DNA from 4 places in the Mesorhizobium sp. WSM4808 genome. Region 1 is predicted to be linked to each of the others. Evidence: riboswitches for the same ligand, from Rfam matches in the RefSeq annotation. Region 1 holds a riboswitch; each other region holds the start of a gene.

What was found. Region 1 has a riboswitch for cobalamin ahead of AC0L2U_RS01315 (DUF1636 family protein). Riboswitches for the same ligand answer to the same signal wherever they lie in the genome.
Region 2: linked by a shared signal. The riboswitch ahead of AC0L2U_RS25015 (aromatic ring-hydroxylating oxygenase subunit alpha) and the one ahead of AC0L2U_RS01315 (DUF1636 family protein) in region 1 are both predicted to bind cobalamin.
Region 3: linked by a shared signal. The riboswitch ahead of AC0L2U_RS33025 (ABC transporter ATP-binding protein) and the one ahead of AC0L2U_RS01315 (DUF1636 family protein) in region 1 are both predicted to bind cobalamin.
Region 4: linked by a shared signal. The riboswitch ahead of bluB (5,6-dimethylbenzimidazole synthase) and the one ahead of AC0L2U_RS01315 (DUF1636 family protein) in region 1 are both predicted to bind cobalamin.

What each region holds. Positions count from the first base shown of each region.
Region 1 covers NZ_JBVVQX010000001.1:283,036-290,411, forward strand. Annotated here, with positions in the region: partial or broken gene AC0L2U_RS01305 (cobaltochelatase subunit CobN) at 1-200, opposite strand, end outside; gene cobW (cobalamin biosynthesis protein CobW) at 219-1,271, opposite strand; gene AC0L2U_RS01315 (DUF1636 family protein) at 1,274-1,702, opposite strand; cobalamin riboswitch at 1,742-1,945, opposite strand; gene AC0L2U_RS01320 (winged helix-turn-helix domain-containing protein) at 1,975-3,174, opposite strand; gene AC0L2U_RS01325 (NADH-quinone oxidoreductase subunit A) at 3,506-3,871, shown strand; gene AC0L2U_RS01330 (NuoB/complex I 20 kDa subunit family protein) at 3,862-4,443, shown strand; gene AC0L2U_RS01335 (NADH-quinone oxidoreductase subunit C) at 4,447-5,049, shown strand; gene AC0L2U_RS01340 (NADH-quinone oxidoreductase subunit D) at 5,050-6,240, shown strand; gene AC0L2U_RS01345 (NADH-quinone oxidoreductase subunit E) at 6,241-7,376, shown strand, end outside.
Region 2 covers NZ_JBVVQX010000015.1:90,875-98,250, forward strand. Annotated here, with positions in the region: gene AC0L2U_RS25010 (FAD-binding oxidoreductase) at 1-893, opposite strand, end outside; gene AC0L2U_RS25015 (aromatic ring-hydroxylating oxygenase subunit alpha) at 919-2,166, opposite strand; cobalamin riboswitch at 2,282-2,483, opposite strand; gene AC0L2U_RS25020 (DUF680 domain-containing protein) at 2,992-3,189, shown strand; gene AC0L2U_RS25025 (DUF680 domain-containing protein) at 3,276-3,476, shown strand; gene AC0L2U_RS25030 (DUF680 domain-containing protein) at 3,544-3,780, shown strand; gene AC0L2U_RS25035 (ABC transporter ATP-binding protein) at 3,857-4,969, opposite strand; gene bglA (beta-galactosidase BglA) at 4,994-6,658, opposite strand; gene AC0L2U_RS25045 (carbohydrate ABC transporter permease) at 6,663-7,376, opposite strand, start outside.
Region 3 covers NZ_JBVVQX010000037.1:2,950-10,325, forward strand. Annotated here, with positions in the region: gene AC0L2U_RS33005 (MFS transporter) at 1-1,001, shown strand, start outside; gene AC0L2U_RS33010 (D-arabinono-1,4-lactone oxidase) at 1,015-2,292, shown strand; gene AC0L2U_RS33015 (alanine racemase) at 2,292-3,431, shown strand; gene AC0L2U_RS33020 (AraC family transcriptional regulator) at 3,436-4,269, opposite strand; cobalamin riboswitch at 4,525-4,731, shown strand; gene AC0L2U_RS33025 (ABC transporter ATP-binding protein) at 4,894-5,682, shown strand; gene AC0L2U_RS33030 (ABC transporter substrate-binding protein) at 5,732-6,679, shown strand; gene AC0L2U_RS33035 (FecCD family ABC transporter permease) at 6,815-7,376, shown strand, end outside.
Region 4 covers NZ_JBVVQX010000002.1:466,319-473,694, forward strand. Annotated here, with positions in the region: gene AC0L2U_RS04945 (pirin family protein) at 1-665, opposite strand, end outside; gene AC0L2U_RS04950 (DUF2277 domain-containing protein) at 705-971, opposite strand; gene AC0L2U_RS04955 (exodeoxyribonuclease VII small subunit) at 1,082-1,333, opposite strand; gene AC0L2U_RS04960 (histone deacetylase family protein) at 1,337-2,263, opposite strand; cobalamin riboswitch at 2,383-2,562, shown strand; partial or broken gene bluB (5,6-dimethylbenzimidazole synthase) at 2,674-3,291, shown strand; gene AC0L2U_RS04970 (hypothetical protein) at 3,414-4,397, opposite strand; gene AC0L2U_RS04975 (TetR/AcrR family transcriptional regulator) at 4,685-5,293, opposite strand; gene AC0L2U_RS04980 (MFS transporter) at 5,415-6,638, shown strand; gene ribB (3,4-dihydroxy-2-butanone-4-phosphate synthase) at 6,787-7,376, opposite strand, start outside.

The DNA of each region.
Region 1 (7,376 bases):
GACATCGGATGGCGCAGGTCACGCAGTGCGGCCAGCCGCATCGAGGGCAGGCGGCCGGCATCGGCCTTCCAGGCTGCCGCCAGTCCGGCGAGGTCGCTGTCGGTGAAGGACAGCGCCACGATATCCGCCGGCGTCTGCCGCAGATCGACCGGCTCGGCGAGGTCGTCGAGCGAGGCGGATGTCGTGGTGAGGATGTGCATCGCGACCCGTGTCCGAAATCAGCCGGCGAGTATACGCTCGATCGCCGGGCGGTTCAGCCCTTTCAGGCCGATGACGACGAGACGCGAGCGGCGGTCGTCCTGCGCGGTCCAGGCGCGGTCATAGTAATGATTGACGCGCGGCCCGACGGCCTGCAGCAAGAGCCGCATCGGCTTGCCGCCGACTTCGACGAAGCCTTTTACGCGCAGCACGTTCTCTTCTTCGGCGACGGTGGCGACGCGCTTTGCCAGCTCGTCCGGATTGGCGATCGAGGCAATGTCGACGATGAAGGTGTCGAAGTCGTCATGCTCGTGGTCGAACGCGCCGTCATGATGGGACTTGCGGTTCTGGATGTCGTCCTCGACGGCCAGACCGAGCCCGAGCAGCACCGAGGGATCGACCTTGCCATGCGACGTCGGCACGATCTTCACGGCGCGGGCGGAGTGTTCGCCAATGACAGCATTGGCGCGGGCGGTGCCGGCGGCGTCCATCAGGTCGCTCTTCGACAGGATGATCAGGTCGGCGCAGGCGATCTGGTCCTCGAACAGTTCTTCCACCGGGTCGTCGTGGTCGAGCGTCTCGTCCCCGGCGCGCTGCGCCTGCAGGGCATCCATGTCGTTAGCGACGCGGCCTTCGGCCAAGGCCGGGCCGTCGACCACGGCAATGACGCCGTCGACTGTGACGCGGCTCTTCACGCTCGGCCATTGAAAGGCCTGGACCAGCGGCTTGGGCAGCGCCAGGCCCGAAGTCTCGATCAGGATGTGGTCGACCCTCGGCGTCAGCGACAGGATCTTGTCAAGCGCCGGGACGAAGTCGTCGGCAACGGTGCAGCAGATGCAGCCATTGGCCAGTTCGACGATGTTTTCCTCCGGACAGGTGTCGATGCCGCAGCCCTTCAGGATCTCGCCGTCAATGCCGATGTCGCCGAATTCGTTGACGATGATGGCAATGCGCTTGCCGCCGGCGTTTTCCAGGAGATAGCGGACCAGCGTCGTCTTGCCGGCGCCGAGGAAGCCGGTGACGACGGTGCAGGGAACGCGGGAGAGGTTCGCAGACGAATCTGGGGCAGTCATGGTCAGTCCTTCAGCAGGTCGAGGGGAGGGATGCGGGCAACGAGGCCGCGCTTCAGGCTATCGGGACGGCCACGCCACGGGATCAGGCCGTCCGTCGAGGTGGCGAAGAGCTTGGCTCCGGTGACGAGGTCGGCGCCGCTGGTCTCGGTCAGGTCGCCAAAGACATAGCTCCAGCAGCCGTCGCGCAGGATGGCGGCGCTGAGGCGCCGCTTGCAATTGCCAAGGCATTCGACGCTGCGGATGCGGATGTCGTCGCCAGATGCGGCGCGGCGCGTATCCTCCGCCAGCAATTCGCCGGCGCGGGGATGGGCGTCGGAGCCGGTCTCATTGCGGCAGGAGGCGCAGACAATGATGGTGACGCCGGCCAAGGCATCATCATGGCCGGACGAAATATCCGCTGTGCCAGCCGAAAAACTGCTGTCGTGGTCCAAAGATCGGGCTCCTTGCCCGGAAACCCGCCGGGCGATCGGATTCTAAAGTCGCAGACGGCAGGTCTCCTGGCTCGCGGGTCATCGCCTTGGGTAGCCGCCTTCCCGGGAACTCCCAGTGGCTTTCGGCCTTGGCTCTTCGCTTACAGTTGCGGGGACAGCCGCGGATTTGGGATTTTGCCCCGCACCGCATTCCCTCTTAGCTCTTGCCGTTGCGGGCAAGAGACCATCTGAACCGGATTTAGGCTTTTGCGAGCGGCGGTGTCAACGCGAGCTTACGACATGGCGATGTCGGCCAGCGCCGGACCCAAATCGCCGGCCGGGGTCACTTCCATGCGCTCAAGGCCAAGCCAGCCCTGCATCTGCTTCAATTCCTCGAACAGTTCTGCAGCGGTTTCAGGTGGCGCCTTGGGCTCGGCGTAGGCCGCATGGACCCGCAGCACGCTGGCCGGACGATCTGCCTTGAGGTCGACGCGTGCCACGATCCTGTCGCCGAGCAGGAACGGCAGGACATAGTAGCCGTATTGCCGCTTGTCGGCCGGCGTGTAGATCTCGATGCGGTAGTGGAAGTCGAACAGCCGCTCTGTGCGCGAGCGTTCGAAGACGACAGGATCGAACGGCGCCAGCAGGGCGCGGGCCTCGACTTTGCGCGGCAGGCGGGCATCCCGGTGAAGATAGGCCGGCTTGTCCCAGCCTTCGACGCGCATCGGCAGCAATTCGCCGGTTTCAACCAGTTCCTCCAACCGGCCTTTCATATCGGCCGGCGACAGGCGGAAATAATCGCGCAAATCGCCTGAAGTCGCCACGCCGTGGGCGCGGGCGGAAATGCGCAGCAATTCGCGGTGCGCGTCCTCAGGCGTGGGCACTGGGAGGTCGAGGACCGCCTGCGGCAGCACGCGCTCGGGCAGATCATAGAAGCGCTCGAACCCGCGACGGTGCGCCGTGGTGATGCGTCCGGCCCAGAACAGCCATTCGAAGGCATGCTTGGCGTGGCTCCAGCCCCACCAGCCGCCCGAGCCTTTCTGGCCTTCGAGCGCGGAAGCGGCAATCGGGCCGCGCTCGGCGACCTGGCGGTAAATCTCTTCGATATAGGCGGCGTGCTCGCGGCCCCATTTGGCGAGGCCCAGATACATTTCGTCGCCGCGCTCGGCGCGCTGCATGCGCCAGCGCATCAGCGGGTACGTCTCCACCGGCAGGAAGGAAGCCTCGTGCGCCCAGTATTCGAAAACCGTGCGCTTACGCGTCACGGCCGCGTTGTCGAGCAGCGAGAACGGGTAGGGACCAAGGCGCGAATAGAGCGGCATATAATGAGCGCGCACCACCGCGCTGACGGAATCGATCTGCAGCAGGCCGGTGCGGGAGAGGGTGCGGGCAAAATGCCGGCGGTCGGGCGTGCCGGTCGGGCGGGGATCGAGAAACCCCTGGGCGGCAAGCGCGATGCGACGGGCCGTGGGGAGCGAGATCTTTTCCTTCATGCAGGCATCACTTTGAAGTGTTTTGACCGAGGGTCGAATGGCTGATTCCAACCCATGCTAGCAGGGTTTTGGCGGCATCCATGTCAGGAGAGAAAAGTGGAGTAAAAAGCGAAGGAAATCAAACAGGAGCGGATCGGACCAGTTTGCCGCGATATGCCATCCAGGTCGGTGTTTTGAACAAGGTTTGACTTGCTTCGCTGGAAGTGCTGCGCTAACCCTCGCCGCGTTGCAGCATAGGCCCTTAAAACGGTTCAGCGGTTAAACTGTCACGCTTCCGCATTAGGGTCCGGTGCTGTAATCAAACTGGATTGGCGCCAACGGAAAGCCGAGCATGAACGCACTCTTGAGCTCATACCTGCCCATCGTCCTGTTCATAGGCGTGGCGCTGGTTGTCGGCCTGGCGCTGCTGGCCGCGCCCTTCCTGGTGGCCTACCGCAATCCCGATCCCGAAAAGCTTTCCGCCTATGAGTGCGGTTTCAACTCGTTCGACGACGCCCGCATGAAGTTCGACATCCGTTTCTACCTGGTGTCGATCCTGTTCATCATCTTCGACCTGGAAGTGGCCTTCCTGTTTCCGTGGGCGGTGTCGTTTTCGAAGATCGGCATGCTCGGTTTCTGGTCGATGATGGTGTTTTTGGCGGTGCTGACCATCGGCTTTGCCTATGAATGGAAAAAAGGAGCGCTGGAATGGGATTGAACGACAGTTCAGGCACCCTCGTCGCGCCGAAGCCCAAGGGTATTATCGATCCCAACACCGGCAGGCCGGTGGGGGAGGACGATCCCTTCTTCCTCGAGATCAACAACGAGTTGGCCGACAAGGGCTTTTTGGTCACTTCGACCGAGGCGCTCATCACCTGGGCGCGCAGCGGGTCGCTGATGTTCATGACGTTCGGCCTCGCTTGCTGCGCGGTCGAGATGATCCACACCTCGATGCCGCGCTATGATTCGGAGCGGTTCGGCGTCGCGCCGCGCGCGTCCCCGCGCCAGTCCGACATCATGATCGTCGCCGGCACGCTGACCAACAAGATGGCGCCGGCGCTGCGCAAGGTCTACGACCAGATGCCGGAACCGCGCTACGTCATCTCGATGGGCTCCTGCGCCAATGGCGGCGGCTACTACCACTACTCCTATTCGGTGGTGCGCGGCTGCGACCGCATCGTGCCCGTCGATATCTATGTGCCCGGCTGCCCGCCGAGCGCCGAAGCGCTGCTCTACGGCATTCTTCTCCTGCAGAAGAAGATCCGCCGCACCGGCACGATCGAACGGTAAATCATGACCGCATCCCTGAGCGAACTGTCGAACTATCTCGGCGAGAAGCTGATCGGCCGCGTGAACGAGGCTGATATCGCCTATGGCGAACTCACCATCCATGTCGAGCCGCGCGATCTGGTCGAGGTGATGACGTTCCTGCGCGACGATGCGCGCTGCCAGTTCATCTCGATCATCGACGTCTGTGGCGCCGACTATCCGTCGCGGGCCAAGCGCTTCGACGTCGTCTACCATCTGTTGTCGCCGAAGCAGAATGTGCGCATCCGCGTCAAGGTGCAGGCCGACGAAGAGACGATGGTGCCGTCGATCACCGGCGTCTTTCCCGGCGCCGACTGGTTCGAGCGCGAGACCTACGATCTCTATGGCGTGCTGTTCTCGGGCCATCCCGATCTGCGCCGCCTGTTGACCGACTATGGTTTCGAAGGCCACCCGCTGCGCAAGGATTTCCCGCTGACCGGCTTCGTCGAGGTGCGTTACGACGACGAGGCCAAGCGCGTTATCTATGAGCCGGTCGAGCTCAAGCAGGAATTCCGCAATTTCGATTTTTTGTCCCCGTGGGAAGGTACGGATTACGTGCTGCCGGGTGACGAGAAGGCAAAGCAGTAAATGGCTGAAACCTCGGTCCGCAACTTCAACATCAATTTCGGCCCGCAACACCCTGCGGCGCACGGCGTTTTGCGCCTTGTGCTGGAGCTGGACGGCGAAGTCGTCGATCGCGTCGATCCGCATATCGGGCTCTTGCATCGCGGCACCGAAAAGCTGATCGAGGCCAAAACCTACCTGCAGGCGATTCCCTATCTCGACCGGCTCGACTATTGCGCGCCGATGAACCAGGAGCACGCCTTCGCGCTCGCCGCCGAGCGCCTGCTCGGCATCGAAGTGCCGAAGCGCGGCCAGCTGATCCGCGTTCTCTACTGCGAAATCGGCCGCATCATGTCGCACATCCTCAATGTGACGACGCAGGCGATGGACGTCGGCGCGCTGACGCCGCCGCTATGGGGCTTCGTCGAGCGCGAAAAGCTGATGGTGTTCTATGAGCGCGCCTCCGGTTCGCGTATGCATGCCGCCTATTTCCGTCCCGGCGGCGTCCACCAGGACCTGCCGCAGAAACTGGTCGAGGACATCGGCAAGTGGATCGACCCGTTCCTGAAGTCGATCGACGACCTCGATCAGCTGCTGACCGGCAACCGCATCTTCAAGCAGCGCAATGTCGACATCGGCATCGTCTCGCTGGCCGATGCCTGGGCCTGGGGTTTTTCGGGCGTGATGGTGCGCGGTTCGGGTGCTCCCTGGGACCTGCGCAAGTCGCAACCCTATGAATGCTATTCGGAAATGGATTTCGACATTCCGATCGGCAAGAACGGCGACTGCTTCGACCGGTACCTCGTGCGCATGGAAGAAATGCGCCAGTCTGCGAAGATCATGCGCCAGTGCGTCGATCTCCTGCTCGGCAAGGAAAGCACCGGGCCGGTGTCGAACCTCGACGGCAAGGTGGTGCCGCCCAAGCGCCAGGCGATGAAGCGCTCGATGGAAGCGCTGATCCATCACTTCAAGCTCTACACCGAGGGTTATCGCGTGCCGGCCGGCGAGGTTTACGCCGCGGTCGAGGCGCCGAAGGGCGAATTCGGCGTCTATCTGGTTTCCGACGGCTCCAACAAGCCCTACCGCTGCAAGCTGCGCGCGCCGGGTTTCGCGCATCTGCAGGCGATGGATTTCCTCTGCCGCGGCCACATGCTGGCCGACGTCACCGCCGTTCTCGGCTCCCTCGACATCGTGTTTGGTGAGGTCGATCGCTAAATGTCAGTCCGCCGTCTCGCAGAAGCCAGCGTCCAGCCAGCATCCTTCGCCTTCAACCGGGCGAACGCGGCTGCGGCGAAGCAATGGATCAAGAAGTACCCGAAGGGCCGTGAGCAGTCGGCCATCATTCCCTTGCTGATGATAGCGCAGGAGCAGGAAGGCTGGGTGACGAAGGCGGCCATCGAGACGATTTCCGACATGCTCGGCATGCCGCGTATCCGCGGGCTCGAAGTCGCGACCTTTTACACGCAGTACCAGTTGAATCCGGTCGGCACGCGTGCGCATATCCAGGTCTGCGGCACCACGCCCTGCATGCTGCGCGGTTCGGAAGCGCTGATGGATGTGTGCCGCTCCAAAATCCATCACGACCAGTTCCACGCCAACGACAAGGGCACCTTGTCCTGGGAAGAGGTCGAATGCCTTGGCGCCTGCGTCAACGCGCCGATGGTCATGATCTTCAAGGACACGTTCGAGGATCTGACGCCGGAACGCCTGGCTGAAATCATCGATCTCTATGACGCCGGCAAGGGTGCTTCGGTGGAACCGGGGCCGCAGAACGGCCGCACCGGCTCCGAGCCGGCCTCCGGCCTCACCACGCTGAAGAGCGAAAAGGCGATCCTCAAGTCGACCCGCGAAAGGGAGGCCAGGGAGGCCGCCAAGGCCGCCAGGGCGGCGCCCGACGCGATCATCGCGGCGCCTGTGCCGGGGCCGGCCGCGGCCCCTGTCGCACCGTCCAACACCAGCAAGCCGAAGACCGACGCCCCTGAAACCAGCCCGGCATTGAAGACGCCTTCAAAAACCAAGGTCGCGCCGGCGGTTGAAAAGGCGGCGAGCGTTGCCGCGCCGCTGCATTCGGCCGCCAACGCCAACAAGGCGGACTCCAAGGTCGAGCAGGTTTCCAAGCAGCGCAGCGGCCCGATAATCAAGGCCGAGCCGGCATCCGCCTTCAAGGCGCCGGAGGTCAAGGTACCGGCCGCCAAGACGGCCAAACCGTCGCTCGGGGACAAAAACCGTCCAGCCGGCATCGATAAACCGGCACAGGTCGACGACCTGAAGCTGATCTCCGGCGTCGGCCCCAAGATCGAGGGCATCCTGCATACGCTCGGCATTTTCACCTTCGCGCAGGTCGCGTCGTG
Region 2 (7,376 bases), on a different contig from region 1:
CCGGCGACGCATTCGGCATCGACATCGGAAAGCGAAAACCGGATCGGTGTCACGGCCTCGACGGCAGCAGCAGCGCCGTCCTCCGCCGGCGGCGAGAACGGCGCCGGGATCTCCTCCACGGCAGGCGCAGCAAAGCTTTCCTGATGGTATTTCGCCATGTCGAAGCCGGCGGCGTCCAGCATGCCGCGCACGGCGCGCATGAAGGGATCGGGGCCGCAGCAGAAAATCTCGCGCTCGCGGAAATCGGGCGCCAGCAATGGCAGCCGGATCGCGTCGATGCGGCCCATATGGCCGAACCAGCCCTCGCGGCTCGACCGCTCCTCGATCATGAAGCCGAGCGACAGGCCGGGCATGCGGCTGCCGAGCAGCTCGAGTTCCTTGCGGAAAATGATCTCTTCCGGGCGGCGCGCACAGTTGACGAAGCCGACATCTGTCCATGGCGCACAGTCGTTCAACCAACGCAGCATCGACATCATCGGCGTCACGCCGGAGCCCGCCGAAATGAACAGATATTTGGCCGCCGGGTGGCTGTGCAGCGAAAAATCACCGGTCGGCCCATAGGCCTTGACGTGCGAGCCCGGCGTCAGATGGTCGAACATCCAGCGCGTGCCGGTGCTGCCTGCCTGCGCCTTGACCGTCACCGCGATCGAGAACGGCCGCGACGGCGAGGACGACAGCGTGTAGGTGCGCATCAGCGGCCCCTCCGATGTCGGCAGTTCCAGCGTCACGAACTGGCCCGGCTTGTAGCGGAACCAGGTCTGGTTGTCGGAGCGGAAGGTGAAGGTCTTCACGTCCGGCGCTTCGTCGCTGACGCCGATCACTTCCAGCACCTGCAGCCGGTCGTTCCAGGGCGTCATCTGGTCGAGATGGCGATAGAGGCCAAGGTCCGTCATCGCATTCATCCTCTTGTCCCCTGAGCTAGGCGACGCTGCGCAGGGCCGGCCGGCCGCCTTCGGCAAGGCGCGGCCCGATGAACGACGCGTACCACTCGACGAACTGGATCACGCCGCCCTCATGCAGCTCCGAATAGGGGCCTGGTTCGTAGGCCGGCGACAGGATGCCGAAGGCGTTTTCCTCGACAATGCGGCGGTCCTGGTCGTTGGTCTCGGTCCAGACATGGGTGAGCTCAGCGAGGTCGTAGTCGATGCCTTCGACCGCATCCTTGTGGACGAGCCATTTCGTCGTCACCGCGGTTTCCGTGGCACTGATCGGCAGCACGCGGAAGGTGACGGCGTGGTCGCCGAGGATATGGTTCCAGGTTGTCGGATAATGATAAAGCAGCAAGGAGCCGATGCGGTCGGTTGAAACGCTGTCGGACAGGTTCTTCTTCACCGCCCGTTTTCCCGTCATGGTGTAGCTGACGGCATCGCGCAGCAGCGGCGCGCGGGTGGCGCGGTACTGCCCTGCCGGATCGATGCGGAATTTGCTCGGCAAGCCAGCGGCCTCGCATTTGGCCCAGTGCGCGACCATCTCGGGGTCGCTGTCGGCGCCGTTGACGCCGGTCACGGTCGGCGCCTCGGGGAAGGTCTTGCACAGCTCAGGGTGATTGGCGACGCAGTGGTAGCACTCGCGGTTGTTTTCCCAGACCAGCTTCCAGTTGCCCTTCTCGATGATCGTGCTCTCAAAGGCGATCTTTGCCTCACGCAAGCGGTGCGGCAAAAGATAGGGTTCGATCATCGCCCGCATCGGCGTGAAATCCGCCGGCTCCTTGGCCAGGCAGATGAAGATGTAGCCGCCGACGCTCTCGCAGGCGACCGGCTTCAGGCCGAAATCACTCTTGTCGAAACCGTCGGCCATCTGGCGGGCAAACAGCAGGCGGCCGTCCAACTCATAGGTCCACTGATGATAGGGGCAGACGAGCTTTGCCGCCGTACCCTTCTCCGTGTTGCACACGCGGCTGCCGCGATGGCGGCAGGAATTGTGGAAGGCGTTGATCTTGCCTTGCTGATCGCGGACAAGGACGACCGGATAGTCGCCGATCTGCACGGTGATGTAGCTGCCCGGCTTCGGCAGTTCGCAATCATGGCCGATGAACAGCCAGTCGCGATACCAGATCAGCTCCATGTCGAGCTTGAAGTAGTCTGGATCGGTGTAGAAGGGCTGCTCCAGTGAAAAGCCTTGCCGGCGCCCCTTCAGGAGCCTCAGCATGTCGTTGCGGATATCCATGTCCTGTCCTCGTTTCTAAGGACTGAACTGGTGGTGATGGAGGAAGGATTGAAACGCAGGCCGGCTAGGTGCCGGACATGCGCTATCCACCTCTTGACCGCCCACCGCGATCAGTCGAGTCTAAAAATCTCGGGCTGGTTTCCGGGCTCTGGAGTTGTCCTTGCGGACCATCGCGACACCTTCCCAGGCAGTTGCCCAGTGGTCTCCCGTTGCGACTTGAACTCCACCACCGTTGCGGGGGCAGCGCCGGATTCTGACCGGCTTCCCAATTCTCCGTCTCGTCGTCACGAAGCGGCACCTGAGATGGTATGATCTAACCACGATCGGGGGCGCGCCGTCGGCATGAAAACGACATCGTATCCATGCGGCGCGACACGGCATGCGAAACGTCACCGCAGATCGTCTGGGGCCGAAATCCCGCCTCCCGGGCGGCCATTTGCCGGCTGCGATCTTCCCGAATCCGACCCTTGGCGGGGGTCAAAAAAGGTTAACGGTTTCGAAAAGTGACTATTAGCTTGACCTAAAATCGAACCGAACGGTTCGTTTCTGTTGACGGTGCGTGCAGGACGGTGTGAACGCCGGGCCTTTGAAACAGTCAGTGATCCATCGGATGATTAAACTTAACATGCTGATATAGAGAGGAAAAATGCCTCTCTAGATTCCCCTGGCACAATTTCAAGGTGTGGATTCATGGTCCACACGGAACAACTTCGTGATTGGAAAAGGCGGGGTTGCCCTCCCACATCGGGGCTGTCCGAACGACGCGATTTCATTTCCAAGACACGCCGCTAGACGGACGGAAAAAGACGATACTGGAGTACAAAAATGAAAAAGATCATTCTCACTGCCGCAGCCCTTCTGGCCATTTCCGGCAGCGCCTTCGCTGGTAGCGACCACTACGGTTCGAACGCCGCGGCAGCCACTGCTGTCGACAGCTCGTACACCGCTTCGACCAAGAAGTCGGAACCGGCTGCTCAGGCGCCGGCCCAGGGTGCTGACCACAACCTCTTCGGCAACAACTAACAGCCGATTCCCAGTCGACGGCGGGCTCGCCCGCTGCCCTGGCGAAATTCAGACATTCGAAATTCAGACATTCAGGAGTATTTAAGATGAACAAGATCCTCATTGCTGCCGCCGCCGTTCTGGCCATCTCCGGCAGCGCTTTCGCGGGCAGCGACAACTACGGTTCGAACGGCGCCAACCAGCCTGCCGCCGCTGTGGACCAGTCGTACACGGCTTCCACCAAGACCTCGGAACCGGCTGCCCAGACACCCGCTCAGGGCAGCGACCGTAACCTCTTCGGTCGCTAAAACCAATTTCGCAAGCGACGGCAGCTGTGTCTGCCGTCTGGCGAAATCCAGAATTCAGGAGACTAAAATGAACAAGATCCTTATTGCTGCCGCCGCCGTTCTGGCCATCACCGGCAGTGCCTTCGCCGGCAGCGACAACTTTGGCTCCAACGGCGCCAACCAGCCTGCGGTTACTTCGGTTGACAGCGCGCATACGAACTCGGTCCGCAACAGCGGTGGCCTCGTCGAGAAGCTGCTCAATTCGTCGGGCGACGTAGAGAAGTCCGCTCCTCAGGGCAGCGACCGGAATCTCTTCGGCCGTTAACAGTCGAAGCTGATCTTCAAAAAAAGAGCGGCGGGCCTGGCCCGCTGCTCTTTTTTGTCCAAGACGCGGTTCTGCCTCAGGCCGCCTTCGCTTCAGCCTCATGAAGGGCAAACGACCGTCCGTCAGCGTCGAAGAGATGCAGGTCCTCGCCATTGGCGCTCAGCCGCAATGTCGAACCGCGCTTGACCTCAACATTGCCGGGCAGCTTGGTCACCAGCGGGAGGTCGGCGCGACCGATGTCGACATAGACCAGCTGAACCTCGCCGAGCTGCTCGACATAGTCGACCGTCCCCTCGAACAGATAGTCCGCGCCGCTGGCGATGATCAGGTCCTCCGGCCGCACGCCGAAACTAACCGCAGCGCCCTTCGCCGAAGCCGGCGTCGCGATCGGCACGGTTGCCTTGCGTCCGCCGACATGGCTGACGACGGTCGGATTGCCTGATTTGTCGATGGTTGCGGGCAGGATATTCATGGCCGGCGAGCCGATGAATTGCGCAACGAACAGATTGCCGGGCTTCTTGTAGAGGTCCATCGGCGTGCCGACCTGCTCGATATGGCCGTCCTTGAGCACCACGATGCGGTCGGCGAGCGTCATCGCCTCGACCTGGTCGTGGGTGACGTAGATCATGGTCGTGTTGGGCATCGATTCCTTGAGCTTGGCGATTTCGATGCGGGTGGCGACTCGCAGCGCCGCATCAAGGTTCGAAAGCGGCTCGTCGAACAGGAACACCTTCGGATTGCGCACGATGGCCCGGCCGATGGCGACGCGCTGGCGCTGGCCGCCCGACATCGCCTTGGGCAGGCGGTCGAGATATTTGGTCAGCTGCAGGATCTCGGCGGCCTGACGCACGCGGCGGTCGATCTCGGCCTTGTTCTCTTTGCCGATCTTCATCGAGAACGCCATGTTGTCGTAGACGGTCATGTGCGGGTAGAGCGCATAGGACTGGAACACCATGGCGATGCCCCGTTTCGACGGCGGCACGTCGTTCACCACTTCGCCGGCTATTCTGAGCTCGCCGGAGGTGATTTCCTCGAGCCCGGCGATCGACCTCAGCAATGTCGACTTGCCGCAGCCCGACGGGCCGACGAAGACGATGAACTCGCCCGACTTGATATCGAGATCGATGCCGTGGAGAATGTTCAGATTGCCGTAGGACTTCTTCACTTGTCTTAGCGTGACATCGGCCATTGGTTTCCTCCAGTGATTGGAAATTCAGTCGAGACGCCCGAACCAGGCGCCGTAGCCGCCAAGCTCGATGGAACCGCTGTTCGCCTGCCCCGAAAATCCGTGCCCGGGCAGAGGTTGCAGCGATCGGCCGCCAAGGTCAACCTTGGCCGGCCCGGCTCCCAGATTGAAGACGCAGACGATCTGCTCGTTGCCTGCGCGGCGCGTGAAGGCGACGGTATCTCCCTCACTTTCGATAAAGGTGATGTCGCCCTTGGCCAGCGCCGGATGGGCACGCCGGAAGGTGAGAAAGCGCCGGTAGTGCTCGAGCAGCGAAGCCTCGTCGTCCTGCTGGACATTGACCGCTTGCGCCAGATGCTTGGCCGGCACCGGCAGCCAGGGCTTTGCCTGGGAGAAGCCGCCATTCTTGGCATCGCCATCCCACACCATTGGCGTGCGGCAGCCGTCGCGGCCCTTGAATTCCGGCCAGAAGCGGATGCCGTAGGGATCCTGCAGATCCTCGAACCGCAGCTCTGCCTCACCGAGCCCAAGCTCCTCGCCCTGATAGATGCAGACCGAACCGCGCAACGACATCAGCAGCGCCGAGATGACCTTGAGGTAGGCGGTCGGATCGGCCTCATTGGCGGCCCAGCGCGAGGCCGGGCGCATCACGTCGTGGTTGGAGAAGGCCCAGCACGACCAGCCGTCGCTGGCGACTTTGCCGAAGGATTCCAGCACCGAGCGGACCTTGCCCGCGCTGATCTTTTCCGGCGCCAGGAAATCGAAGGAGTAGCACATGTGCACGCGCTTGCCGCCTGCGGTGTAAGCGGCAACCACTTCAAGCCCGCGCTGCGAATCGCCGACCTCGCCGACCGCTGCGGTTGCCGGACACTCATCGAGCAGGGCACGGAACCGTTCGAGGAAGCCGAGGTTCTCGGGCCGGCTCTTGTCGTAGAGATGGTCCTGGTAGTTGTAGGGGTTGACCGCCGGCGCGGTCTGGTCGTTGCGCTCTTCCGGCGGCAGCGGCGGATTGTTTTCCAGGCCCTGGCTGTGGAAATAGAAATTGATGGTATCGAGCCGGAAACCATCGACGCCGCGCTCCAGCCAGAAGCGGGTGACGTCGAGCAACGCGTCCTGGACCTCGTGGTCGTGAAAGTTGAGGTCGGGCTGTTCGGCCAGGAAATTGTGCATGTAATATTGCTGGCGGCTGGTGTCCCATTGCCACGCCGAGCCGCCGAAGATCGACAGCCAGTTGTTGGGCGGCGTGCCGTCCGGCCTGGCGTCTGCCCAGACGTACCAATCGGCTTTCGGGTTGCTGCGGCTCGACCGGCTTTCCTTGAACCATGGGTGGTTATCGGCGGTGTGCGACAACACCTCGTCGATCATCACCTTCAAGCCCAGCCTGTGTGCCTCGGCGGTCAGCGCGTCGAAGTCGGCCAGCGTGCCGAACATCGGATCGACATCGCAGTAATCCGTCACGTCATAGCCGAAATCCTTCATCGGCGACTTGAAGAACGGTGAAATCCAGATGGCATCCGCGCCGAGTGCGGCGATGTAGGGGAGGCGGCCTATGATGCCCTTGAGATCGCCGATGCCGTCGCCGTTCGAGTCCTGGTAGCTGCGCGGATAGATCTGGTAGATCACGGCGCCTCGCCACCAGTCGCGATCGATGGCGAGGTCAGGCTTCGAGCTGGCCTTCAAAGCGGATTGCATCGTCTCAGCCTCCTTTCACCGAGCCGGCAAGCAGCCCGCGGACAAAATAGCGCTGCAGCGAAAAGAACACGATCAGCGGCACAATGATGGTCACGAAAGCCGATGTCGTCAGAATCTCCCAGTCGCCGCCGCGTGAGCCCAACAGCGCGTTGAGCTTGGCGGTCAGCACGATCTGGTCTGCCTCTGTACCGAGGAAAACCATCGCCACCAGCAGATCGTTCCATACCCACAGGAACTGGAAGATGGCAAACGAAGCCAGCACCGGGAACGACAGCGGCAAGACGATCTTGACGAAGATCTCGAAATCGCTGGCGCCGTCGATGCGCGCCGATTCCATGATTTCGCGCGGCAGGCCCGCAATGTAGCTGCGCAGCAGGTAGATGGCGAAGGGCAGGCCGAAGCCGGTATGCGCCAGCCAGATGCCGAGATAGGTCTTCGACGGCATGCCGAAGAAAGCGCCGACACCATTATAGAGTTTCAACAACGGGATCAGCGACATCTGCAACGGCACCACCAGCAGGCCGATGATGACCGCGATCAGCAACGCCCGGCCGGGAAACCGCATCCAGGCCAGCGCATAAGCGGCAAAGGCGGCGATCAGGATCGGGATGACGGTAGCCGGAATGGTGACGGTCAGAGAATTCATGAATGACCGTCCGATGCCTTCGGAGAACAGCACGGTTCTGTAATTGTCGGTGGTGAATTTCGGCGGCGCCGA
Region 3 (7,376 bases), on a different contig from region 1:
CCACAGCCGAGATGATCGCTATTGCCATCGGTTCGGCTGTCGTGGCGATGCTGCTTTCGGCGCACCACATGCGCCGGAAAAGTGCCGTCCTTCTGCTGCTGCTGGCGCTGGCCAATGTGTGGACGGCCTATGCCGCGAGCGCCAGCACGCTGACTGCGGCCCGCGCCCTGGCCGGGCTCGCCGAGGGCGGTCTGGTCGCCATCGCCACCGAACTGATCGCCCGCTCGCGGCGCGCCGAGCGCATCGGCGGCTATTTCGTCACCATGCAGACGCTGGCGCAATGCGCGCTCGCCTTGTTGCTGGCGCTCTATGTCATCCCGGCCGCAGGGTCGGCGGGCGGCTTCATCGTTCTTGCCGTCGTCTGCGTCGTGTCGCTGGTGGTCGCCTTCACTGTTCCCGGTGACTATGCCGACCTACCCAAGGAGGAGAACCTGGCCAATGTGCTGACGCTTCCCTCGACGACCGCGCTGCTGTCCGTCTTCTGCTATTTCATGTTCTTCGGCGCGGTCTGGGCCTTTCTGGAACCGCTTGGCGCACAGTATGGCATCGATGGCCGCACCGTCGGCCTGATCGTCTCGGCCAGCCTCGCCGTGCAGGTCCTGGGTGCTATGACGGCCACCGTGTTCGAGGCGCGCATCGATTATCGCCTTGCCATCGCGGCGATCGGCGTCGTCGCGCTTGTCAGCTCCCTGGTTCTTGCCAGTAGCCCTGGCCTGACAACGTTCTGGGTCGCTGCCTTGGCCATGGGCTTTATCCTGCTGTTCATCGTGCCCTACCAGATACGTCTGGCGATCACCGCCGACGAGACGCGGACCGCCGTGCTGCTGGTGCCGGCAGCCCAGCTTTTCGGCCTGGCGATCGGGCCGATCGCAGCGTCGCTGCTCATCGATGGCAAGGATTTCCGGCCAGTTCCGGAATTCGCCGCCGCCAGCGCGGTGGCCAGCGTGGCGCTGCTCGGTCTCTTCGTCCTTGTGTCGCGTCACCGTCGTGCGGTTGCCTGAGCGGGGAGGTGGCATGTCGAACATTTGGAGCAACTGGTCGGGCTTTGTAAGCGCCGAGCCCAAGCTGATCGCCAGCCCCGGCGATGCCGGTGAACTCGGTGATCTCGTCCGGACCGCGCCTGGCCCGGTGCGCGTCGCCGGTGCCGGTCATTCCTTCACGCCGCTGGTGAAATCGCAAGGCACGATCCTGTCCCTGGAGAGGCTGGAAGGGCTGGTCTCGCACGACGCCGAAACACATCGGGCGCGGGTGCGGGCAGGGACCCGGCTCGGCCCGCTGATGCGCATCCTGCAAGGCATTGGCCAGGGCCTGCCCAATATGGGCGACATCGACCGCCAGGCGATCGGCGGCGCGCTGGGTACCGCCACGCATGGCTCGGGACCGACGCTCGGCGCCTATCACACGCAGTTGGAGACGGTGCAGATCGTCGACGGGCTTGGCAAGGTCCGCGACTTCAAGCGGGCAGGGGATCAGGACATGATCCACGCCATGGGCGTCGCGCTCGGCGCTTTTGGCGTGCTCACCGAAGTGACGCTGAACAACATCGCGACCTACCGGTTGCGCCGCCGCAAATATGTGCTGCCGATTACTGAGATGCTGCGCGATTTCGAGGCGATGATGGCCGCGCATCGCTCGGCCGAATTCTACTACATTCCGTTCTCCGGCTATGCGCAGTTCATCGCCAGCGATTTCAGCGACGCCGCACCCACCGCACGGCCGCCGGAAGAGGACGAGGCGGGTTTGAGGACGCTGCGTCGGCTGCGCACCTCACTTGCCTGGCTGCCATCGCTGCGTGGCCGCCTGATCCGTTCGGCGGCCGCCAGATTTCCCGCCGAGGACTACGTGCAGGACTGGCTCAACGTCTATGCCAGCGACCGGCAGACCAAGTTCAACGAGATGGAATATCATTTGCCGTTCGAGGAGGGGCCGAAGGCGCTGGCCGAGATCATCGAGCTGACTGAGAAGCGTTTTCCCGAGGTCTATTTCCCGATGGAGGTGCGCTCGGTCGCGCCGGACCAGTTCTGGCTTTCGCCATTCTACAACAGGCTGACCTGCTCCATCGCCATCCACCATGATGCAGCGAACGATCCGTTGCCGTTCATGCGGGCGGCAGAGCCGATCTTCCGCAGATATGGCGGCAGGCCGCATTGGGGCAAGATGCACAGCCTGAAAGCGGCGGATCTGAAAAAGCTCTATCCGCGCTGGGACGACGCCATGGCGGTGCGCCGCGACGTCGATCCGCAAAACCGCTTCGTCTCGCCCTATATGGCCGGCTTGTTCGGCATCGAATGATGACCACCTATTTTTCCACCCTCTCGGATGCGCTGAAGGAAGCCGGCATCTTCCAGCCCTGCCTGCTGCTCGATCGCGACCGGCTGGACAGCAACATTGCCCTGGCGAAGGGGAGAGTGGATCCCGGCCTGGCCGTGCGGCTGGTCGACAAATCGCTCGCCTGCATGCCGCTGCTTGCGTATATTGCCAAGGCGCTTGGCAGTGAGCGCTTCATGACCTTCCACCCGCCGATCAGCGAGGCGGTGCTGAAGGCGTTCCCGGATGCCGATCTGCTCTACGGCAAGCCGATGCCGATCGGCGCGGCAAGGGCGGCGCTGGTGAAAGCCGATACCGACTGGTCGCGCGTCTGCTGGCTGATCGACAGCGAGGAGAGACTGGCGGAATATGGCGCCCTCGCTGGCGAACTCGGCATCGGCCTGCGCATCGCTTTCGAGATCGATGTCGGGCTGCATCGCGGCGGTTTTGCTGATCCCGCAGCCTTGTCGAAGGCGTTGAGCGCGTTGCCGGCCCGGCTGCATTGCGAAGGCGTCATGGCCTACGAGGCGCATGCGCCGCTCATCCCCGGCCTTTTCGGCGGACCGGCAAAGGCATTGACCAAGGCGTCGGCGCAGGCTGCGGCATTCGTCGCCTGTCTCGGCGCCGACCAGCGCCGCATCCTGAACATCGGCGGCAGCAAGACCGCGCTGCTTCATCATGGCGGCGCGGCCAATGAGGTCTCGATGGGCTCGGCCTTTGTGCTGCCCAGCGACTTCGATACGCCAGGCCTCGACGGCTTCCAGCCGGCGGCCTTCATCGCCACGCCGATCCTGAAAATGGTCGAGCCGATGCTGCCCGGCCCGCCGGCCGTCACCCGCCTGCTGCAGGCGCTCGGCCGGTTCCCGCGCAAGGGTTGCTACCTCTATGGCGGCAAGTGGATGGCCGAGCCGGTCTTCCCAGAAGGCATGAAGGCGAACGGGCTGCTCGGCCTGTCCTCCAACCAGCAATTCATGGGCTTGCCCGCCGACGCGACCGCAAAGCCCGGCGACTACGCGTTTCTAAGGCCGACGCAGAGCGAAGCCGTGCTGCAGCAGTTCGGGTCGATCGCGGTGTTTTCCGGCGGCCGGATCGCCGATCGCTGGCCGGCGCTGCCGATGGCCTGACCGACTACGCCTTCACCGGTATCCATATCTCCAGCCCGCCCTTGCCGCTGCGCGGGTCGAATTCAGGGCCGTAGCGTTCGAATTCCGGCGCGTCCGCGATCTCATGCCCGGAGGCCGGCAGCCATTTGTTCCAGATCGTGTTGACCGTCCGGCGGATGGTCGAGATGTGTTCGCGGTGGGCAAAGACCGCATATTTCTGCGCCGGCACCCGCACCCGGTAGAAGTCCCTGGGCAGGTCGGAGAAGTCAGACACTTCGACGCCGGCGATGTAGTCGAAATTGCCGGCATCGTCGCCGTTGACGCAGACGCCATAGGCGACGTCGCCGGTCTCGCCCGGAATGTTGCCGATATAGGGGCCGAAGCGCTGCCACTGCATCGGGATGGCGGCGCTGGTTTCGCAGCTGTAGCGTTCGCCGAGGCCGGCGATCAGGAACGGCCGGCTGGTCTCGAAACGCGGCGGTTCGAGATTGGTGAGGAGGGACTGGTCCATCAGGATCGGCTCCACGAGGTCGAGCTTGTCGAGTGTGCCCTGCGCGCGCACCAGTTCCGGCGTGGTGCCGAACTGATCGCGGAAGGCACGGGTGAACGCCTCATGCGAGTTGTAGCCGGCGTCGAGCGCGACGGCGAGGATGTCGGGCGCCCCGCCCGCCAGCTTGCGCGCCGCCTCGGTCAGCCGGCGTGAGCGCATGTAGCCCATCACCGACCGGCCGGTGGCGGCGCCGAAGGCGCGCGTCACATGAAAACGCGACACGCCGCTGCTTTGCGCGACATCATCAAGCGAGATCGCCTCCGGCAGATGGCTTTCGACGAACCACAGCGCTTTCTCGGTCGGGTCCATTTTCTCCTCGCATTGGCCAGATCATCCTGCCGTTTCCTGGCACGGCCAGTTTGATCGAAATTGCGCATCCCGTGCAATCTGCGCCGATGCCGGTCGCCATCCGGCCAACCGCCCCATGAGCTTTCGCTTGACAGCGACCGGCGTCATCTCTTAGGTATGTTATATTATTACATAAAGAGAGCATGCGATGCCTGTTTCCCTTAGCTGGCCCACCACTCCGTCCGAGAAATCCATTGCGAAGCGATCGGCGCAAATCTACGCTGAAGCGGTGATGGTCCCCGAGTCGAAAGGCGAGGGGTGAAAAGGGAACGCGGTGAGGCCTGCTCAGGTCGAGACCGTGGCTGCCCCCGCAACTGTAAGCGGCGAGCAAAATCCGTGAATGCCACTGGCCGGCAAGGCTGGGAAGGCTGGATGGCGCAACGACCCGTGAGCCAGGAGACCTGCCATCACTGAGTTGACCGGACGGGGTGTGCCGGGAGGAAACACGAATCCCGGTCTTGTCGGCCGGTTCGCCAGCTTCCTTCCGTCGCCAGTTTTGGAAAGTGACGGAAAGTTGGACGGCTCCATCCATCGCATCGTCGTATATACGCTTTGCCGTCCCGGCAAGCCGGCGGGCAGCAGCCGATGACCGTAGCGCTTCTCGAAGCCCGTGACCTCTGCGTCACGGCGAATGGGCGGGATCTGGTTCAGGCGGTCAGCTTCTCGGTGGCCGCCGGCGATCGCCTTGCCATCATCGGTCCCAACGGCGCCGGCAAGACGACGCTGCTGCGCATGCTGTCGGGCATGCTGCGTCCGAGCTCCGGCGAGGTGAAGCTCGGCGGGCGCCGCCTGGACAGGATTTCAGCCGCCGAACGGGCGCTGCACATTGCCGTGGTCGGCCAGACCGACCAGCCCGATCCGCGGCTGGCGGTGATCGACTATGTCGAGCTTGGCCGGGTTCCGCACGCCGGGCTGCGGCGCAGGAGCGAGGAGCGCGAGATCGTCGTCGATGCACTGCGCCGGACCGGCCTGCTGCCGCTATTTGGCCGCACCATCGGCTCGCTGTCGGGCGGCGAGCGCCAGCGCGCCCAACTTGCGCGCGCCATCGCCCAGCAGCCAAAAATCCTGTTCCTCGACGAGCCGACCAACCATCTCGACCCGCGTGCCCGCGGCGAACTGCTCGACCTCGTGGCAGGCTTCGAGATGACGGTGATCGCGGTGCTGCACGATCTGGCGCTGGTGGCACCGTTCGCCACCAGGGTGGCGGTGATGAACCATGCCCGTCTGCAAGCGCTCGCCGCACCGCGCGAAGCGCTGACCCAAAAGCTGATCCGCGAGATTTTCGGCATCGATGTGCTGCGTCTGCGCCATCCGACCGAAGACCGCGAACTGACGGTGTTCGATGTGCCGAACCGTGCCGCGCCGCCGACGTGATTGAAGCCATTTCGTAGTCGACCCAATCCCATCCACAAGGAGCAAACCCGTGAAACGCTTGGCCTTTTCGCTTGTCTTCTCGCTGCTGGCCTCGACAGCCCTGGCCTTCCCGGTCACGGTCGACAGCTGCGGCAAGCCGCTGACCTTCGATGCGCCGCCGAAGCGCGCCGTCATCCAGGATCTCAACATGGCCGAGATGGCTTTCGCGCTGAAACTGCAGCCGTCGATCGTCGGCCTGACCGGCATCACCGGATGGTACAAGGTGGGTCCCGAATTCAAGGCCGAGCAGGGTTCGATCCCGGAACTGGCGCCGAAATATCCGACGCTCGAAAACCTCGTCGCGGTCGAGCCGGATTTCTTCTTCGCCGGCTGGTATTATGGCATGAAGCCGGGCGGCGAGGTGACACCCGATACGCTTGCCCCGCACGGCATCAAGACGCTGGTGCTGACGGAAAGCTGCGTCCATCTCGACAAGAGCCGTCCAGCCGCCTCGATGGACCTGCTCTATGGCGACGTCGAAAAGCTGGGCAAGATCTTCGGCAAGGAGGCCGAGGCGGAGAAGCTTGTTGCCGGCTGGAAGACGCGGCTCGCCGACATCACCGCCAAGGTCGGCAACGGCAAGGCAACGCGAGTGTTTCTCTATGATTCCGGCGAGGACAAGCCCTTCACCGCAGGCAAGTTCGCCATCCCCAGCGCCATGATATCAGCCGCCGGCGGCGACAACATCATGGCCGACATGGACACCAGCTGGGGCAACACGGACTGGGAAACGGTGGCGTCGCGCAATCCGCAATTCCTCATCCTGCTCGATTACCAGGATGGCGGCGGCTACAAGAAGCTGCTCGATTTTCTGAAGGTCCATCCGGCCATGAAAGAGACGGACGCGGTCAAGAACGAGCGCTTCGTCGCCCTGCGCTATGCCGAACTGACACCCGGACCCGCCAATATCGAAGCGATCGACAAAATCGCCAAGGCCATGCATCCGGAAGCGTTTTGATGCCTGTCGCCCAAAAGTGCGCAGCGGTTTTGGGGCAACGACATGCATGAGCAAAAGATCCTGGAAGTGCGTCGCACGCGTCCTGACAGACACGACGCATTTCCAGGTTTGCGCCATCCGGCATTCGCACTGGCCATGCTGGTGGGAGCGGCGGCGATCGCTGCTCTCGCATTGCTGTCGATCGCCTATGGCTCGACGCTGATCCCGCTGACCGACGTTGTTGCAGCACTTGGCCGCGCAATCGGCTTCAGCGGGCACGACGTGTCCGGGCCGGTCGGCAAGATCGTCGTCGATCTGCGGCTGCCGCGCACGGTCCTGGCCATCTGCGTCGGGGCCGGTCTCGGCGTCGTCGGTGCGCTGCTGCAGACGGTGACCCGCAACGACCTTGCCGACCCGTTCCTGTTCGGCCTGTCGTCGGGCGCCGCCGCGGGTGCGGTTTCCGTCATCACCGTCTTCGGAGACAGTTTCGGCATCTGGACATTGCCGGTCGCGGCCTTCACCGGCGGCATATTGGCTGCCGGTGTCGTCCTGCTGCTGGTTGCGCGGGTGAGGGGGCAAGGCCCGGAGCGGCTGATCCTTGCCGGCCTTGCCGTGTCCTTCATGTTCACCGCCTTGACCAATTATCTTGTCTTTGCCGGCGACCAGCGCGCCGCCCACTCCGTGCTGTTCTGGACGATGGGGGGGCTCGGCCTGGCGC
Region 4 (7,376 bases), on a different contig from region 1:
GAGACCTCGCCTTCCAGCGTGTAGATAGCTCGTTCTTCCGCATCGGCCGGGATGTTCACGCTGGCGCCGGGCGCCAGGCGCAGGTCGGCGTAGAGCGTCTCCGAGTCAGCCCTGACCGGCGACCGCAACCCCTGGAAATCGCCGATGATGAGGCGCCCGTTGACGCCTTCGGCATCGATCTCGGGAAGCCTGAGCGCTCCTGTGTTCTCGAAAACCGGTGCCACCTCTTCCTTGTCGTCCGGCAGCGCCAGCCATGTCTGCAGGCCGGATACCGACATCGGCGCGCCACGCAGTTCCTCCGGCGTACGCTCCGAATGGACGATGCCGCGGCCGGCGGTCATCAAATTCACGTCGCCGGGCTGAATGACCATTTCGGTGCCGAGTGAATCGCGGTGCCGGATCTTGCCGTCGAACAGATAGGTGACCGTCGACAGGCCGATATGCGGATGCGGACGGACGTCCAGCGCCTGGCCGGCGCGCAGGATCGCGGGACCCATGCGGTCGAAGAAGATGAACGGCCCGACCAGCCGCCTTTTTGCCGTCGGCAGAGCACGGCGCACCTGAAAACCGCCGATGTCCTTGGCGTTCGGGATGACCATCAATTCGATCTGGTCGCTGGCTAAGGCATCGCCCACCTCAGGGTCTTTCCCGGGGAAGAAGCTCATGGACTCTCCTTGTCGGTGGTCGAAGGCCGCCTGGCCGCATCAGGCAAAGCGGATCGCCGCCTTTGCCCGCAGCTTGGCCGCCACCTCTTCGCGATTACGCGGATGCTGATGGGTTTCCAGGGAATCGAGCAGTTCGCGCGCCGAGGCCGCGATGGCTTCGACGGCATGGTCGAAGGCGTGCTGGTTCTGCTTCGAGGGTCGCGTCGTTCCGCTCAGCTTGCGGACGAACTGAAGGGCCGCGTCGCGCACCTCGTCATTGGTTGCCGGCGGATCAAAATTGAACAGGGTCTTGATGTTTCTGCACATCGCTTCCGTATCTCCTCTTGTCCTTGAGCTGTTTCAATCGGGACGAGTTATATCCTCGATCATGATCATGTCCAAAAACCGGTGAGGCGAGCCTATGTTCGGACCGGGCCTCAATCCGCGTCGAGCGGCTCCGTTCCGACCGGCTTGCCGTCGCGCGACAGCCTGATCTTCTCGACCTTGTCCTCGGCGGCCTTCAGCAGCCGGTCGCAATGCGCCTTCAGCGCCTCGCCACGTTCATAGATCCTGATCGACTGGTCGAGCGGCACGTCGCCACGCTCCAGATCATCGACGATCTTCTCCAGCGCATCGAGTGCCTGCTCGAAGCTCATCGCCTTGACGTCTTCGTTGGTCTCATCGGCCATCATTCATCCTTTCATCAGTCGCCCGACATGGGCGGCGACCGAAAATGCCAATCCCTGCAGATCGTAGCCGCCCTCGAGCAGGCTGACGAGCCGGTTGCCGCTGTGGCGTGCCGCGCGCTGCATCAGCTGGCCGGTCGCCCAGTCGAAATCATCCTCGGTCAGATTGATCTCGGCCAGCGGATCGCGGTGGTGCGCGTCGAACCCCGCCGAAATGATAATCAGGTCGGGCGCGAAATTGTCGAGCGCGGGCAGGACGCGCGACAGGAAGGCATCGCGAAACACCTCGCTGCCAGTCTGCGGCGCCAGCGGCGCGTTGACGATGTTGCCGGCGCCCGTTTCGTTCTTCGCTCCGGTGCCGGGATAAAGCGGCATCTGGTGTGTCGAGCAATAGAGCACCGACGGATCGTCCCAGAAAATGTCCTGCGTGCCATTGCCGTGATGCACGTCCCAGTCGACGATGGCAACGCGCTCGACACCGTGTTTCTTCTGCGCATAGCGCGCCGCGATCGCCGCCGTGTTGAACAGGCAGAAGCCCATGGCGGTGCTCTTTTCGGCATGATGGCCGGGCGGCCGGGCGGCGACGAAGACGTTGTCGGCGCGGCCCGAAAAGACGTCATCGACGGCGGCGTTGGCGGCGCCGATCGCGGTGATCGCCGCTTGCCAGCTCTTCGGACTGGCAGTGGTGTCGGCATCGATGCGGGCAATCCCCTCGTCGGGAATGGCGGCGCGCACGCGGGCGACGAAATCGGCGGGATGCGCGTAGAGGATGGTGGCCTCGTCGCCTTCCGGCGCCTGGATACGATCGAGCCCGGCAAAGGCTTCCTCATCGAGCACGCGCTCGATGGCACGCAAGCGGTCGGGCCGCTCGGGATGTCCGGGCGGCGTGAGATGCTCGAGGAAGATCGGATGGGTGTAGAGACGGGTGGTCATGCTCCCTATCTAGTGCCCCGGCGCCGCTATGGCCATGCATTGCTGCTTGATCGCTGGGGAAAATCGACTGCGTCCATTCGCGTCGCCGCAGGCATTGGCCTCGCCGGCGCTTCGGCGTAAGGTCCCTGGTACTGCCTGGTGCCCGCCGGAAGCGGGAGAATCGGGAACACGGTTGAATTCCGTGGCGTGCCCAACGCTGTGAGGGGGACCGCGCCGGTAAATGCCACTGTCGATGACGGGAAGGCACCGGACGCGGGTTGATCCCAAGCCAGAAGACCGGCCTGGCAGGCATTGTCATCCGCATGGTCAGGCGGACGACATCAGAGCGACGTGCGTCTACTTGGACGCACAAACTACGCTCTGACAGTTTTGAATCTGCAATCGCAAGGGGACAAGCGATGCCGGAACACATGACCGCTGCCATTGACGATGGATTTGACCAGGATGCGCGCGATGCGGTCTATCGCGCCATGTTCACGCGGCGCGACGTGCGCAGCCATTTCCTGCCCACCGCGATCGATGACGACGTGCTGGCGCGGCTGCTGCTTGCTGCCCATCACGCGCCATCGGTCGGCTTCATGCAGCCATGGAATTTCATCGTCATTCGTGACATCGAGCGACGGGCGGAGGTGCGCGACCTGTTCCTGGCCGCGCGCGAACAGGAGCTGCCGGCGATCGAGGCGGAAAAACAGGCGCTGTACCGCAAGCTCAAGCTGGAAGGCATCTGCGAAAGCGCGCTCAACATCTGCATCACCTGCGATAGGCAGCGCTCGAAGGGTTCGCCGCTGGGACGCTGGCACAATCCGGAGATGGATCTCTACAGCACCGTCTGCGCGGTGCAGAATTTCTGGCTGGCCGCGCGTGCCGAGGGCGTCGGTGTAGGCTGGGTCAGCATCATCGAAGCGCAGGCGCTAAAGCGGCTGTTGGCCATTCCGGACCACGTAACGCCGATCGCCTATCTCTGCGTCGGCCGTGTTTCCGAGTTCGCTCCCAAACCGGACCTTGAAACGCATGGCTGGGGACGGCGGCTGCCGCTGCCGGAGTTGATCATGAGCGAGACCTTTTCCGGGCAAGGCGAGACACAGCTCAAATCCGCCGTGGCGCGCCTCAACACCGTTTCTGCCTCACCAGACATCACCCGCCCGGCCGATCAGGGTGTGGCGCCGGCCGTAGCCCAGCGCGAACCGCCGAAGGAGGCGAGCGCCTTGTCCTTGAGCTCCCTGAACTTCGACGACGCCTCGGCCAGCCGGGCGTCCCAGGCCGGATCCGGCACCTGGCCCGCGATGGTCTTGAAATAGACCTGCATCAGGCAGGCGATGGCGAAGGGTTCAATGAACGCCGCCTTGAATGCCCAGGCGAAGACGATGGCGAGCACAAAAGCCCAGCCGGCGAGCTGGCCAGGCATCAGGAACAGAATCGCGCCGGCAGGCGCCAGCATCATCAGAAAGATGATGAACGACACGCCCCACATGATGACCGCCAGCCAGACGGCGTTCTTGACCATGACCTTGCCGTTCTGGGCATAGAGCACGACGCCCTGGCGCGCCGTCTCGAAGGGCGAGGCTGAATTGATGCGGATGTTGTAGCCGAGGATGATCTCGTCGACATAGGTCAGCGACAGGCGGATCACCGTGTTGATGAAGGAGACCAAGCCGCTCAGGCCCGGTATCGGCAGGAAGGCGGCGATGCCGCCGAGCAGTCCGGTGATGGCGCGGATGGCGCCCTTGACGAGTTGGTCGACGACGAAAAGGATGTTGGCCTCGGCGAAACGCTGGGTCACGATATCCCTGGCATAGGCGATCTGGTCCTGACCGCCGGGAATGTCGCGGCCGTCGATCAGATGAACCATGACGGCGATGTGGCCGGCCTTGACGACATAGAGGATGTATTCGCGGATCCAGTAGACCGCGATCGAGACGATGCCAAACCCGACCACGCCGCCCCACAGGGCAAAGGACATGGGCCCGTCGGGATCGGTGGAGATATGGCCGACGCCATAGCCGACCGAGGCACCGGTGCCGGTCGCCATGATGTAGGCCAGCGTGATGCCGAAATAGACGATCATGCGAAAGACGATGAACGGCCAGGTCCGCATCATGATGGACACCGACCGGCCGATCTCAAAATCCCACATGTGCCCCGAATCTCCGCCTCAGAGATGGTGGAAGAGGATGGACTCAACCCGGCGATTGTCAATTGCCGGCCCCTGACGAAGGGCGACGAATTCGGGCTGACGGTTTTCTTTCGTAGCCTTTCGCCGGCGCGTTGGCTGACGGAGCATCAAACGAAAAACCCGCCTGTGCGGCGGGTCACTGGCGCGAATCGGCACCATGGACGAATATGTACCTTAGCTGAGGGCACGAAGTCAAGAAAAAATTCCTATCGGGAACAGATGCCGGCACGAAAGCTCCGGTGGGAACTTCAATTCGACTCCGGATCCGGCTTCCTGAGCAGGCCTTCGAGCAGTTGCTTGAACGCCGTCACCACCTTCTTCGACGTCGCTTCGGGGTCGTTCGAATTGGCGATCCGTTGCGCCGCCTGGCTGCTCGCTCCGATGATCAGTCGCGAGGCGGTCTCGGGGTCGAGGCTGGAGACAACGACCTCCTCCTCCTGCAGCGCGGTCAGATGGTCGGTCATTGAAGCGATGCACGCACTGGCATTCGGCCATTGCGCTGGATCCCCCAGCACGGCCGGGCCATCGCGGAACATGATGCGCTGGATTTCCGGCTCCAGCGCCATCTCGATATAGGTCGAGCACTCGTCCACGAAATGTTGCCAGCGGGTCGGTGCTCTCGACGCGACCTCATTGATGCGCGCCGCCATCTCGCCGTCAATCTGGGCTATGACCGCCTGCAGCAGCCCCTTCTTGTCGCCGAAATGATGATAGAGCGCGCCGCGCGTCAGCCCGGCCGAAGCGGTGAAATCATCCATCGAGGCTTCTGCATAGCCTGTTGTGCCGAAGGCATGACGGGCCGCCGCGATAAGCTTTGCGCGCGTCTCGGCGATCATCTCCTTGCGGGGTCTGTGCATGGCTTCTGGCCCTATTCACATACGCAACGTATGCCAATTGACATACGCGGCGTATGCTCTATTTAATAATCATACGCTCCGTATGTAATTGCCCAATCGTCCTTTGTCGAGGAACCAACCGATGCAAAATCCCTACGCGGAAATCTTTCGTGCCCCCGGCGCCAAGGGCTTTGCGGCCGCCGGCTTCATGGCGCGCCTGCCGATCGCCATGGCGCCCATCGGCATCGTGGCGATGCTGTCGCAGACGCGTGGCGAATACTGGCTGGCCGGAGCCGTCTCGGCGACATACGCGCTGGCCAACGCCTTCGTCGCGCCGCAGGTATCGAGACTGGTGGACCGCCTGGGCCAGACACGGATCGTGGTGCCCACCACCATCATCGCGGTGCTGGCTTTCGCCGTCCTCATAGCGGCGGCCAACCAGGACTGGCCGGTTTGGACGCTGTTCGTATCGGCACTGCTGGCCGCCGCCATGCCAAGCATACCTGCGATGGTGCGCGCGCGCTGGACGGAGATTTTCCGGGGGCGGCCGCAGATGAACACCGCATTCGCCTTCGAGTCGGTGGCCGATGAACTGGTCTATATCGCCGGGGCATCGCTATCGGTCGGCCTGAGTGCCGCCCTATTCCCGGAAGCCGGCGTTCTGGTGAGCACATTATTTCTCGCATTCGGATCAGCGGCCTTCATCCTGCAACGCTCGACCGAGCCCCAGGTGCGGCCGGTCGACCATAACTCAAGCGGCTCGGCGATCCGCCTGCGGCCGGTTCAGATCATCACCCTCGCCCTGATCTTCATCGGCGCAACCTTCGCGACGACGGAAGTGACCACCGTGGCGATCACCAAGGAGCTTGGCCAACCCGGCGCCGCCAGCCTTGTCATCGGCGTTTATGCGCTGGGATCGTTCGTGCTCGGCATCATCGTCGGCGCGCTCAGCCTGAAGGCGCCGCTGCAACGCCAGCTCGCCATCGCAGTCGCCCTCGTCGCGCTCGGCACGCTGTTGCCGCTCGCCGCCGACACCGTGCCGCTGCTGGCGCTGACCGTGTTCATCAGCGGTGTGGCGATCTCGCCGACCTTCATCACCGCGTTCGGCCTGATCGAGCGGCATGTGCCGGAAGCGATGCTGACCGAAGGCATCACCTGGGTCATGACCGGCATCGGCATCGGCATGGCGCTGGGCTCGTTCGCCGCCGGCGCGATGGTGGATGCGTTCGGCGCCCAGAGCGGGTTCTGGGTGTCGGTGGCTTCAGGCACGATCGCACTGGCCACGGTGCTGCTTGGCCAACGCAGCCTTGCCACCCGCGAATGCGACCTGGATGGGTGCGAGGCTGCCGCCGTTCCGGCCGAGTGACCGCCAGGATATGTTGAGATTCAGGTCAGGCCGAGTCGAAAATGATGGATTTCGAGAACCGGAGCGCAGCGGACTTTCCGGTCCGTGAGCACCGGAAGCGCAGAAAGCCGTCATTTGCAGGCCGGCCTAACCTGAATATCGATATATCCTAGAGGATCTCGGTCTTGGCGATATGGATGCCAAAACCTTCGAGGCCGACATAGTGGCGTTCGCGCGAGGCGATCAGGTTGATCGAGGAGATGCCGAGATCCTTGAGGATCTGCGCGCCGAGCCCGATCTCGCGCCACTCGTTTTCGCGGCGGCGGGCCTCGTCGTGATCCTCGCGGTCGCCGCTTGCCGGTCGTTTGCGCTCCTGATGCGCAACGCCGACGGAGCCTTCTCTGAGATAGACGATGACGCCGCGCCTGCGCTCGCCCATTGCCTTCATGATGGCGTCGAGCCGGTGGCTGGTGCCGAACACATCGGTCACCACATCCTCCGAATGCAGGCGCACCGGGACCTCCTCGCCGTCACGAATGTCGCCGAAGACGATGGCGACGTGGTGCATGGAGTCCCACGGCAGCGTGTAGGTGAAGACCTGTGCCTTGCCGCCGAGCGTGTCGATTTCCGAGCAAGCGACGCGTTCGACCAGAGTTTCCTTACGTTGCCGGTAGGCGATGAGGTCGGCAACCGAAACCTGCTTCAGCCCATGCTCCTCGGCGAAAGCCTGCACCTGCGGGCCGCGCTTGACGGTGCCGT